Regions from separate parts of the Allobosea sp. 05T433 genome, predicted to be linked through region 2. Evidence: predicted binding sites of a transcription regulator. Region 2 holds the regulator's gene; the other holds the start of a gene.
The links. Region 2 encodes PhoB, which activates phosphate uptake and scavenging genes when phosphate is short. Its sites were predicted from a motif close to TGTCATNNANCTGTCAT; they were not measured.
Positions count from the first base shown of each region.

Region 1 (4,415 bases), on a different contig from region 2:
GCGATGCGCGTGGTCAGCACACGGGTCTTGCCGGTGCCGGCGCCTGCCAGGACCAGAACAGGGCCATCCGTGGCCTCGACCGCTTGCCGCTGCTCCGGGTTGAGGCCTGCCAGATAGCCTGCCGCCGGCTGTGCGGCGGCGCGGGCGGCGAGGCCGCCGGGGCGGGGCAGAGGGGCGGACGTGGTGTGATCGGACAAGGCTTCAGGTCGCTTTGATCGTGATTCGTTCCAGAGGCAATATAGGCTGTCGCGCCGCAGATTGCTGGATAAGGCTGTTGGGCGTTGAATGCTCGCCCGATCGTCAGGACGCGCCGCGATGAATGTGGATATCGCCTCCCGCCATTCCACCCATGAAGTGACGAACCAGGTTCCCATACTGTGCGATTACGACGCCTTCGCGGCTGATCCCGTGTTGCAGGCGGCGGCCACCGCCTTCGATGCAGGCTGGGCCTCGGAGCGCCTGCACGCGGCAGGGCGCATTGTCGGCTCGGCGCAGGTGCAGGACCTGGCGCGACTGGCGAACAGGTTCCCGCCCGAACTCAGGACGCATGACCGGTTCGGCAACCGCATCGACCAGATCGAGTTCCATCCGGCCTGGCACGAATTGATGGGGCTTGCGATCGAGCAGGAGACCCATTCGCTCGCATGGAACAGGCCGGGCCCGGGCGCACAGGTGGCGCGTGCTGCGCTCTCCTATCTCTGGAGTCAGGGCGAAAGCGGCATCTGCTGCCCGATCAGCATGACCTATGCCGCGATCCCGGTCCTGAGGCAGGAACCCGACCTCTGGAGCAAGTGGGGCGCCCTGGTCAGCTCCAACCGCTATGACCGCCGCCAGACGACCGCCTCCGCCAAGACAGGGGCGACCGTCGGCACGGCAATGACCGAGAAGCAGGGAGGCTCTGACCTGCGCCAGACCCAGACCATCGCCGAGGACAATGGCGACGGGACATGGTCCCTGACCGGGCACAAGTGGTTCTTCTCGGTGCCGCATTCCGACCTGTTCCTGACCTTGGCCCGAACCGCCGAGGGCATTTCCTGCTTCGTCGTGCCGGGCTGGCTGCCGGACGGCTCGCGCAACGGCGTGGCGATCCAGCGGCTCAAGGACAAATGCGGCAATCGCTCGAATGCCTCGTCCGAGGTCGAATTCCGCGGTGCGATCGGCCAGATGATCGGCGAGCCAGGCCGGGGCCTGCGCACCGGCCTGGCGATGAACCAGGGCTCCCGGCTGGACATTGCGGCGGCGTCGGCCGGGCAGATGCGGCTCGCCGTTTCGCTGGCGGCGCATCACGCGGCCCATCGGCGCGCCTTCCAGCGCGGGCTGATCGATCAGCCGATCATGCAGAACGTGCTGGCCGATCTTGCGATCGAGGCCGAGGCTGCAGCCTGGCTCGCCTTTCGGCTGTTTGCGGCGCTCGACCGTCAGGAAACGAGCGAGAGCGACCGGTTGCTGGCGCGGATCGGCGCGCCGATTGCGAAATACTGGGTCTCGAAGCGCGCGCCGGCGGTGGTGGTCGAGGCGCTGGAATGCCATGGCGGCAACGGCTTTATCGAGGAAAACCCCATGGCCCGGCTCTATCGGGAGGCGCCGCTCAACAGCGTCTGGGAGGGCTCGGGCAACGTCATTTGTCTCGATGTGCTGCGCTCGCTGGAGCGAGAGCCGGGCTCTCTCGTGGCGCTGATCGAGGAGATGCGACGCGCGGCCGGCGCCGACAATCGCTTTGATGCGCATTTGAGCGCGCTGGAGTCGGAGATACCCACTTTGGTGCGAAGCGAAGGACAGGCGCGGCGGCTGGTCGAGCGGCTGGCGCTGGCGCTGCAGGCCTCGTTGCTGCTGCGCCACGCACCTCACATGGTCGCAGACGCCTTCATCGCGACGCGGCTCGAGGGGCGCTGGTCGGGCCATTTCGGCGATCTGCCGGCGTCCGTGGATGCTGCCGCGCTGGCGCATCGGGCCGTCCCGGCGGTGGAATAGCACTCACGCGTTTGCGCGGCCGCCCTCCCGAAGGGGAGCGCGGCCGGCCGACTGGCTCAGGCCTCGGCCGGAGCGAAATCCATCGCCACGCCATTGATGCAGTAGCGCAGTCCGGTCGGTGGCGGGCCGTCAGGGAAGACATGGCCGAGATGGCCGCCGCAGCGGGCGCAATGCACCTCGGTGCGCTGCATCATGTAGCTATTGTCCTCGCTGATACCGACCGCACCCTCCAGTGGCTGGTCGAAGCTCGGCCAGCCCGTGCCGCTCTCGAATTTCTTGCCGGACTGGAACAAGGGGTTGCCGCAACCGGCGCAGGTGAACCGCCCGGCGCGCTTCTCGAAATTCAAGGCGCAGGAGCCGGCGCGCTCGGTGCCATGCCCGCGCAGCACGTGGTACTGCTCCGGGGTCAGGCGGCGGCGCCACTCCTCGTCGGTCAACTGGAATTCGAACTCACCGGCTTCCCTGACCTTGCCGCCGAACAGTCCGGACAGTCCCATCGTCATTCTCCCGTTCAAAGGTTTCGGGCGGAATATGGGGATGATTGCGCTCCACGTCAGCCCGCCCTCACGGATAGCTGATCCGCAAGGCGCGTCACCCAACCGTCACGCGACTCCTCTAGTCGGCTCGCCATCACAACGGACCGCGCGAGGAACGAAGAATGCAGACGGCGCGTACGGTTCGGCGGGAAACCACAATGGGCCTGACCACGGCGGTGCATCGCAGCAAGCCGCTGTCGCGGGCGGGGATGTTGGAGCGCCTGTTCACCCTGGCCTTTTCCGGGCTCGTCTATCCGCAGATCTGGGAAGACCCGGTCGTCGACATGGAGGCACTGGACCTGCGCCCCGATGATCATGTCGTGGCAATCGCGTCCGGCTCCTGCAACATCCTGTCCTATCTCACCGCCAACCCGGCGAAGATCAGCGCTGTCGATCTGAATGGCGCCCATATCGCGCTCGGCAAGCTCAAGCTCGCCGCACTCGACAGCCTGGCAGGCCATGAGCAGTTCCTGCGCTTTTTCGGCGAGGCGCAATCGCAGGCGAATATCGCGCTCTATGACGCCGAGATCGCGCCACGCCTCGATGCCGTCTCTCGCAGCTACTGGGAAGGCCGCAGCCTGAGCGGGCGCCGGCGCATCCAGGTCTTTGCCCGCAATTTCTACCGGTACGGCCTGCTCGGCCGTTTCATCGGGGCTGGACATCTCCTTGGCCGTACGCTCGGCTGCGATCCGCGCGTGATGCTGCAGGCTCGCGACATGGCCGAGCAGCGCGCCCTGTTCGACAGGCATATCGCTCCCGTCTTCGACAAGCCCCTGGTGCGTTGGCTGGTGCGCCAGCCGGCCTCGCTCTATGGGCTGGGCATCCCGCCGGCCCAGTACAAGGCCCTCGCGGCTGACGGCGACGCCGGGATACGCGGCGTGCTCCGGCGCCGGCTTGAAAGGCTGGCCTGCGGCTTCGACCTGAAGTCGAACTATTTTGCCCGGCAGGCCTTTGGACGGGGCTATGCGACGGACGAGAACGCATCCTTGCCGCCCTATCTTGAAAGCCGGAATTTCGCGGCCGTTCGAGAGCGGGCGGGCCACGTCGCCTATCACCAGAGCGCGATCACGGCCTTTCTCGAGAGCCAGCCTGCGAAGAGCTGCGATGCCTATGTGCTGCTCGATGCTCAGGACTGGATGAATGATGCGGATCTCACGGCGCTCTGGACGCAGATCACGCGCACGGCGCGACCCGGCGCCCGCGTAATCTTCCGGACGGCTGCCGATGAGCGGCTGCTGCCGGGCCGGGTGCCGGCCTCGATTCTCGCGCAATGGCGCTATGAGGAAGCACGCAGCCGCGAGCTTGGAGCGCGCGATCGCTCGTCGATCTATGGCGCCTTCCATCTCCATGTGCTGCAGGGGGCGGTGGCATGAGCGCTGGCCGCGCCACGACCGAGGCCGCCGGCCTGATGGACCGGATGTATCGCCACCAGCGCCATATCTATGACGCCAGCCGCAAATTCTATCTGCTTGGCCGGGACCGGCTCATCGCCGAGCTCGATCCTGCGCCGGGCAGCGCGATCCTGGAAATCGGCTGCGGCACAGGGCGCAACCTGATCAAGCTCGCCCGGACCTATCCGGGCACGCAGTGCTACGGTCTCGACGTCTCGGCCGAGATGCTCGCGACGGCGGAGAGAAGCGTGGCACGATCGGGGCTCTCGGAGCGCATCCATCTGGCACAGGCAGACGCGACCTGCTTCGACGCGGCGGCCCTGTTCGGGCGCGATGGATTTGATCGCATCGTCATCTCCTATGCGCTCTCGATGATTCCCCCCTGGCGGGGCGTGATCGCTCAGGCGCTGCGGACGCTGACGGCAACCGGTTCACTGCATATCGTCGATTTCGGCGACCAGACCGGCTTGCCTGCGTCGTTCAGGGCCGTGCTGAATCGCTGGCTGACATTGTTTCA
Region 1 is NZ_JBFTKS010000003.1:71,699-76,113, reverse strand. It holds gene AC1DGP_RS04605 (ATP-dependent helicase) at 1-197, opposite strand, end outside; gene AC1DGP_RS04600 (acyl-CoA dehydrogenase family protein) at 316-1,971, shown strand; gene msrB (peptide-methionine (R)-S-oxide reductase MsrB) at 2,028-2,468, opposite strand; gene AC1DGP_RS04590 (BtaA family protein) at 2,630-3,880, shown strand; gene AC1DGP_RS04585 (class I SAM-dependent methyltransferase) at 3,877-4,415, shown strand, end outside.
Region 1: AC1DGP_RS04590 (BtaA family protein) is a predicted target of PhoB. The motif match lies at 2,561-2,577, and genes of this name have one in related genera.

Region 2 (4,415 bases):
ATCCTGCTCTCGGCGCCGTCGATCCTGATCGGCCTCTTCGTCTACGTCATCCTGGTCGAGCCATTCCGCGGCTATTCCGGCTGGGCCGGCGGCGTGGCGCTGGGCATCATCGCGATCCCGGTGATCGTGCGCACCACCGAGGACATGCTGCGCCTCGTGCCGAGCTCGTTGCGTGAAGCCGGTGCTGCGCTCGGCGCCCCGCCTTCGGTCGTCATCACCAGCGTGACCTGGCGGGCGGCGAAATCCGGCATGGTCACCGGTATCCTGCTGGCCCTGGCGCGCATCGCCGGCGAGACGGCGCCGCTGATCTTCACTGCGCTGAACAACAATTTCTGGTTCTCGCCCAGCCTCGTCGGCGGCGTCTCCAACCTGCCGGTGACGATCTACCAGTTCGCCTCCGCCCCCTATGAGAACTGGCAGCAACTCGCCTGGGCCGGTTCGCTGATCATCACCGTCTCGATCCTGTGCCTCTCGCTTATCGCCCGCCGTATCGTGCGGGGCGGCAAATGAACGGCCTTAAACCCTCGTCGCGTTCGATCTGAAGGAACAAGTCGATGCTTTCGACGCTGGAACTGAGCCCGCAAGCGCTTGATGCCGAGGCCCCCGTCCGGATCGCGGTCAAGAACCTCGATTTCTACTACGGCGAGCACAAGGCGCTGAAGAACATCAATCTCGACTTCCGGGACCGCCATGTCACGGCCCTGATCGGACCGTCGGGCTGCGGCAAGTCGACCCTGCTGCGCATTTTCAACCGGATCTACTCGCTTTATCCCGAGCAGCGCGCCACCGGCGAGATCCTGCTCGACGGCCGCAACGTCATCAGCAACGATATCGATGTGAACGAGCTGCGCTCGCGCGTCGGCATGGTGTTCCAGAAGCCGACGCCCTTCCCGATGTCGATCTACGACAATGTCGCATTCGGCATCCGCCTCTACGAGAAGCCACCGAAATCCGAGCTCGATGACCGCGTCGAGGGTGCGCTGCGCCGTTCCGCGCTCTGGGACGAGGTCAAGGACAAGCTGAAGACCTCCGGCATGGGCCTGTCCGGCGGCCAGCAGCAGCGCCTCTGCATTGCGCGGACCATTGCCCAGAAGCCGGAAGTCATCCTGTTCGACGAGCCGACCTCGGCGCTCGATCCGATCTCGACCGGCAAGATCGAGGACCTGCTCGAGCAGCTCAAGACCGACTTCACCATCGTCATCGTCACCCACAACATGCAGCAGGCGGCGCGTATCTCGCAGTACACCGCCTTCATGTATCTCGGTGAGGTGATCGAATTCGACGCCACCAACACCATCTTCATGAACCCGCACAAGAAGCAGACGCAGGACTACGTCACCGGCCGCTTCGGCTGAACCGGCGCCCAGCCTTCCAACTGCTTTGCCGACAAAGGATACGCCGCGATGACTGATCACATCGTCCGCTCATATGATGCCGATCTCGAGGGGATCCGCCGCAGCCTGGCCGAGATGGGGGGCATGTCGGAGCGCATGCTCGGCGATTCGACAGTCGCCCTGGTGCGCCGCGACACCGGGCTGGCACAGAAGGTCATCAGCGCCGACCAGCGCCTCGACAATCTGCAGCGCGAGGTAGAGGAGAAGGCGGTGCTCACCATCGCCCGGCGCCAGCCGCTCGCCAACGACCTGCGCGAGCTGATCTCCGCCATCCGCATCGCCGCCGATATCGAGCGTGTCGGCGATCTCGCCAAGAATATCGCCAAGCGCGCGGTCGCCATCTCCGGCCAGTTCCAGCCGCCGTCGCGCGCGGTCGTCGGCCTCGAGCATATGAGCCGCCTGGTTCAGGCCCAGCTCAAGGACGTGCTCGACGCTTACGCCGTCAGCAACGAGCAGAAGGCCATGGAGGTCTGGCGCCGCGACGATGAGATCGACGCGCTCTATACCTCGCTCTTCCGCGAGCTGCTCACCTATATGATGGAAGACCCGCGCAACATCACCTTCTGCACGCATCTCCTGTTCTGCGCCAAGAATGTCGAGCGCATCGGCGACCACACCACCAACATCGCCGAGACGATCCACTATCTCGTCACGGGCGAAGCCTTGGACGCAGCCCGCCCGAAGCTCGACACGACCAATATCCTTCTGGACGCCGCCACCGGTGAGTGACCGGCGCCCGACACCTTTGGGACCGAGTGAGACATGCCTGCACGCATCCTGATCGTTGAGGACGAAGAGCCGCTGACCCTGTTGCTGCGCTACAATCTCGAAGCCGAGGGCTTCGAGGTCGACAGCGTCGCGCGTGGCGACGATGCCGAGCTGCATCTGCGCGATCATACGCCGGACCTCGTGCTGCTCGACTGGATGCTGCCGGGCCTTTCCGGCATCGAGCTCTGCCGGAGGCTGCGGACCCGTCGCGATACCGAGCGGGTGCCGATCATCATGCTCACCGCCCGCGGCGAGGAAACCGAGCGTGTGCGCGGCCTCGCCACCGGGGCCGACGACTATGTCGTCAAGCCGTTCTCGCTGCCCGAGCTGATCGCCCGCATCCAGGCGTTGCTACGCCGCGCCAAGCCGGGTCATGTCGCCGGCCTGTTGGCCGCCGGCGATCTCGAACTCGACCGCACCACCCGCCGTGTCCGCCGCTCAGGCAGCGAGCTGCATCTCGGCCCGACCGAGTTCCGCCTGCTCGAATTCCTGATGCAGGCGCCGGGGCGGGTCTATTCCCGGGCCCAGCTGCTCGACGCGGTCTGGGGCCGCGACGTCTATATCGACGAGCGCACCGTCGACGTCCATGTCGGCCGGCTGCGCAAGGCGATCACTCCTGACAACGCCAAGGACCCGCTGCGGACCGTGCGCGGTGCCGGCTATGCCTTCGACGAGACCTTTGCGCGGAGCTGAGACTTGGATCATCGGGGACTTGGATCATCGGGCCGGATATCGAATCCGCCCGACGATCTAACCGTCTATGGTTGCATCGGCCTTCCCGAAAACCGCAATCCACCTTTCGGGCCGATACCCTAGCGCGGCCCTGCGATAATAATCGCCGCGCCGGCGAGGCAGATCAGCCCACCGATAATGTCCCAGCGGTCGGGGCGAAAGCCTTCCACGGCCCAGAGTAGACGCCGCCATAGGCGGCATAGGCCCGTCCGGCGGCTTCGCTCTCCGCCAGCGTCAGCAGCCAGGCGAACAGGGCGAGCGAAAACAGTCCGGGTACGAGCCACCAGATGGGCTTGTCGAGCCGGAGCCAGCCCCAGAACGCGAAACAGCCGGCGATTTCGAGAATGGCTGCGCCGAAATAGGCGGCGATGGTCGGCATGGTTCGTCCCTGTCGATGGCCTTCGGGGCGGGATTACCCTTGACCGCAGGGCGCGCTGACGGCAAGCCGGACCGATGCCCACACATCACGTCGCCATTATTGGAGCAGGGCCCTCCGGGCTGATCGCGGCCGAGCGCCTTGCGGCAGCCGGGGACACCGTCACGATCTACGATCGCATGCCCTCGCCGGCCCGCAAATTCCTGCTGGCCGGGCGCGGCGGATTGAACCTTACCCATTCCGAACCGCTCGACAGGTTCCTGCCCCGCTATCGCGATGCGCAAGCCTGGCTGGAGCCGGCCATTCGCGCCTTCCCGCCACAATCCCTGCGCGACTGGGCCGATGCGCTCGGGCAGGACACGTTCGTCGGCAGCAGCGGCCGCGTCTTCCCGCGCGCCATGAAGGCCTCGCCCCTGCTGCGGGCATGGCTGCGCCGGCTCGATGGTCTCGGCGTCGCCTTCGCGCCTGGGCAGCGCTGGACCGGCTGGAGCGAAGCGGGAGCTCTGACGTTCCGGAGCCGCGATGGCGCCGATGTCGAGGCGCGGCCCGACGCGACGCTGCTCGCGCTCGGCGGTGCGAGCTGGCCACGGCTGGGTTCGGATGGTGGCTGGGCACCCTTGTTGGCGGCGCGCGGCGTTGCGATCGCGCCGCTGCGCCCGGCCAATGGCGGTTTCACGGTCGATTGGTCCCAGACCATGCGAGAGCGTTTTGCCGGAGTACCGTTGAAGCGCATCGTCCTGAGCTTCGGCGGCCAATCCGTGCCCGGCGAGGCGATGATCGATGCGACGGGTCTGGAAGGCGGCGCGGTCTATGCACTCTCTGCCCCGATTCGCGAGACGATCCTGCGCGAGGGCAGGGCGGTCATCACCATCGATCTGCGGCCCGATCACGAGGCGGCACTGCTGGTCCAGCGCCTCGCGCATCGTCGCAAGGGCGTGACGCTGAGCAATCATCTGCGCAAGGCTGCAGGTCTTGCTCCATCCGCGATTGCGCTGCTGCGCGAAGCGGCGAAGGGGCCACTCCCCGAAGACGCGGAGAGGCTGGCCGCACTGATCAAGGCCGCGCCTCTGGTGCTCACCGGTCTCAGACCGATCGAGCGGGCGATCTCCACCGCCGGTGGCGTCGCCGCGGCCGAGGTCGAGGAA
Region 2 is NZ_JBFTKS010000009.1:125,472-129,886, reverse strand. It holds gene pstA (phosphate ABC transporter permease PstA) at 1-510, shown strand, start outside; gene pstB (phosphate ABC transporter ATP-binding protein PstB) at 555-1,355, shown strand; gene phoU (phosphate signaling complex protein PhoU) at 1,404-2,123, shown strand; gene phoB (phosphate regulon transcriptional regulator PhoB) at 2,157-2,855, shown strand; partial or broken gene AC1DGP_RS14840 (YnfA family protein) at 2,975-3,273, opposite strand; gene AC1DGP_RS14835 (TIGR03862 family flavoprotein) at 3,348-4,415, shown strand, end outside.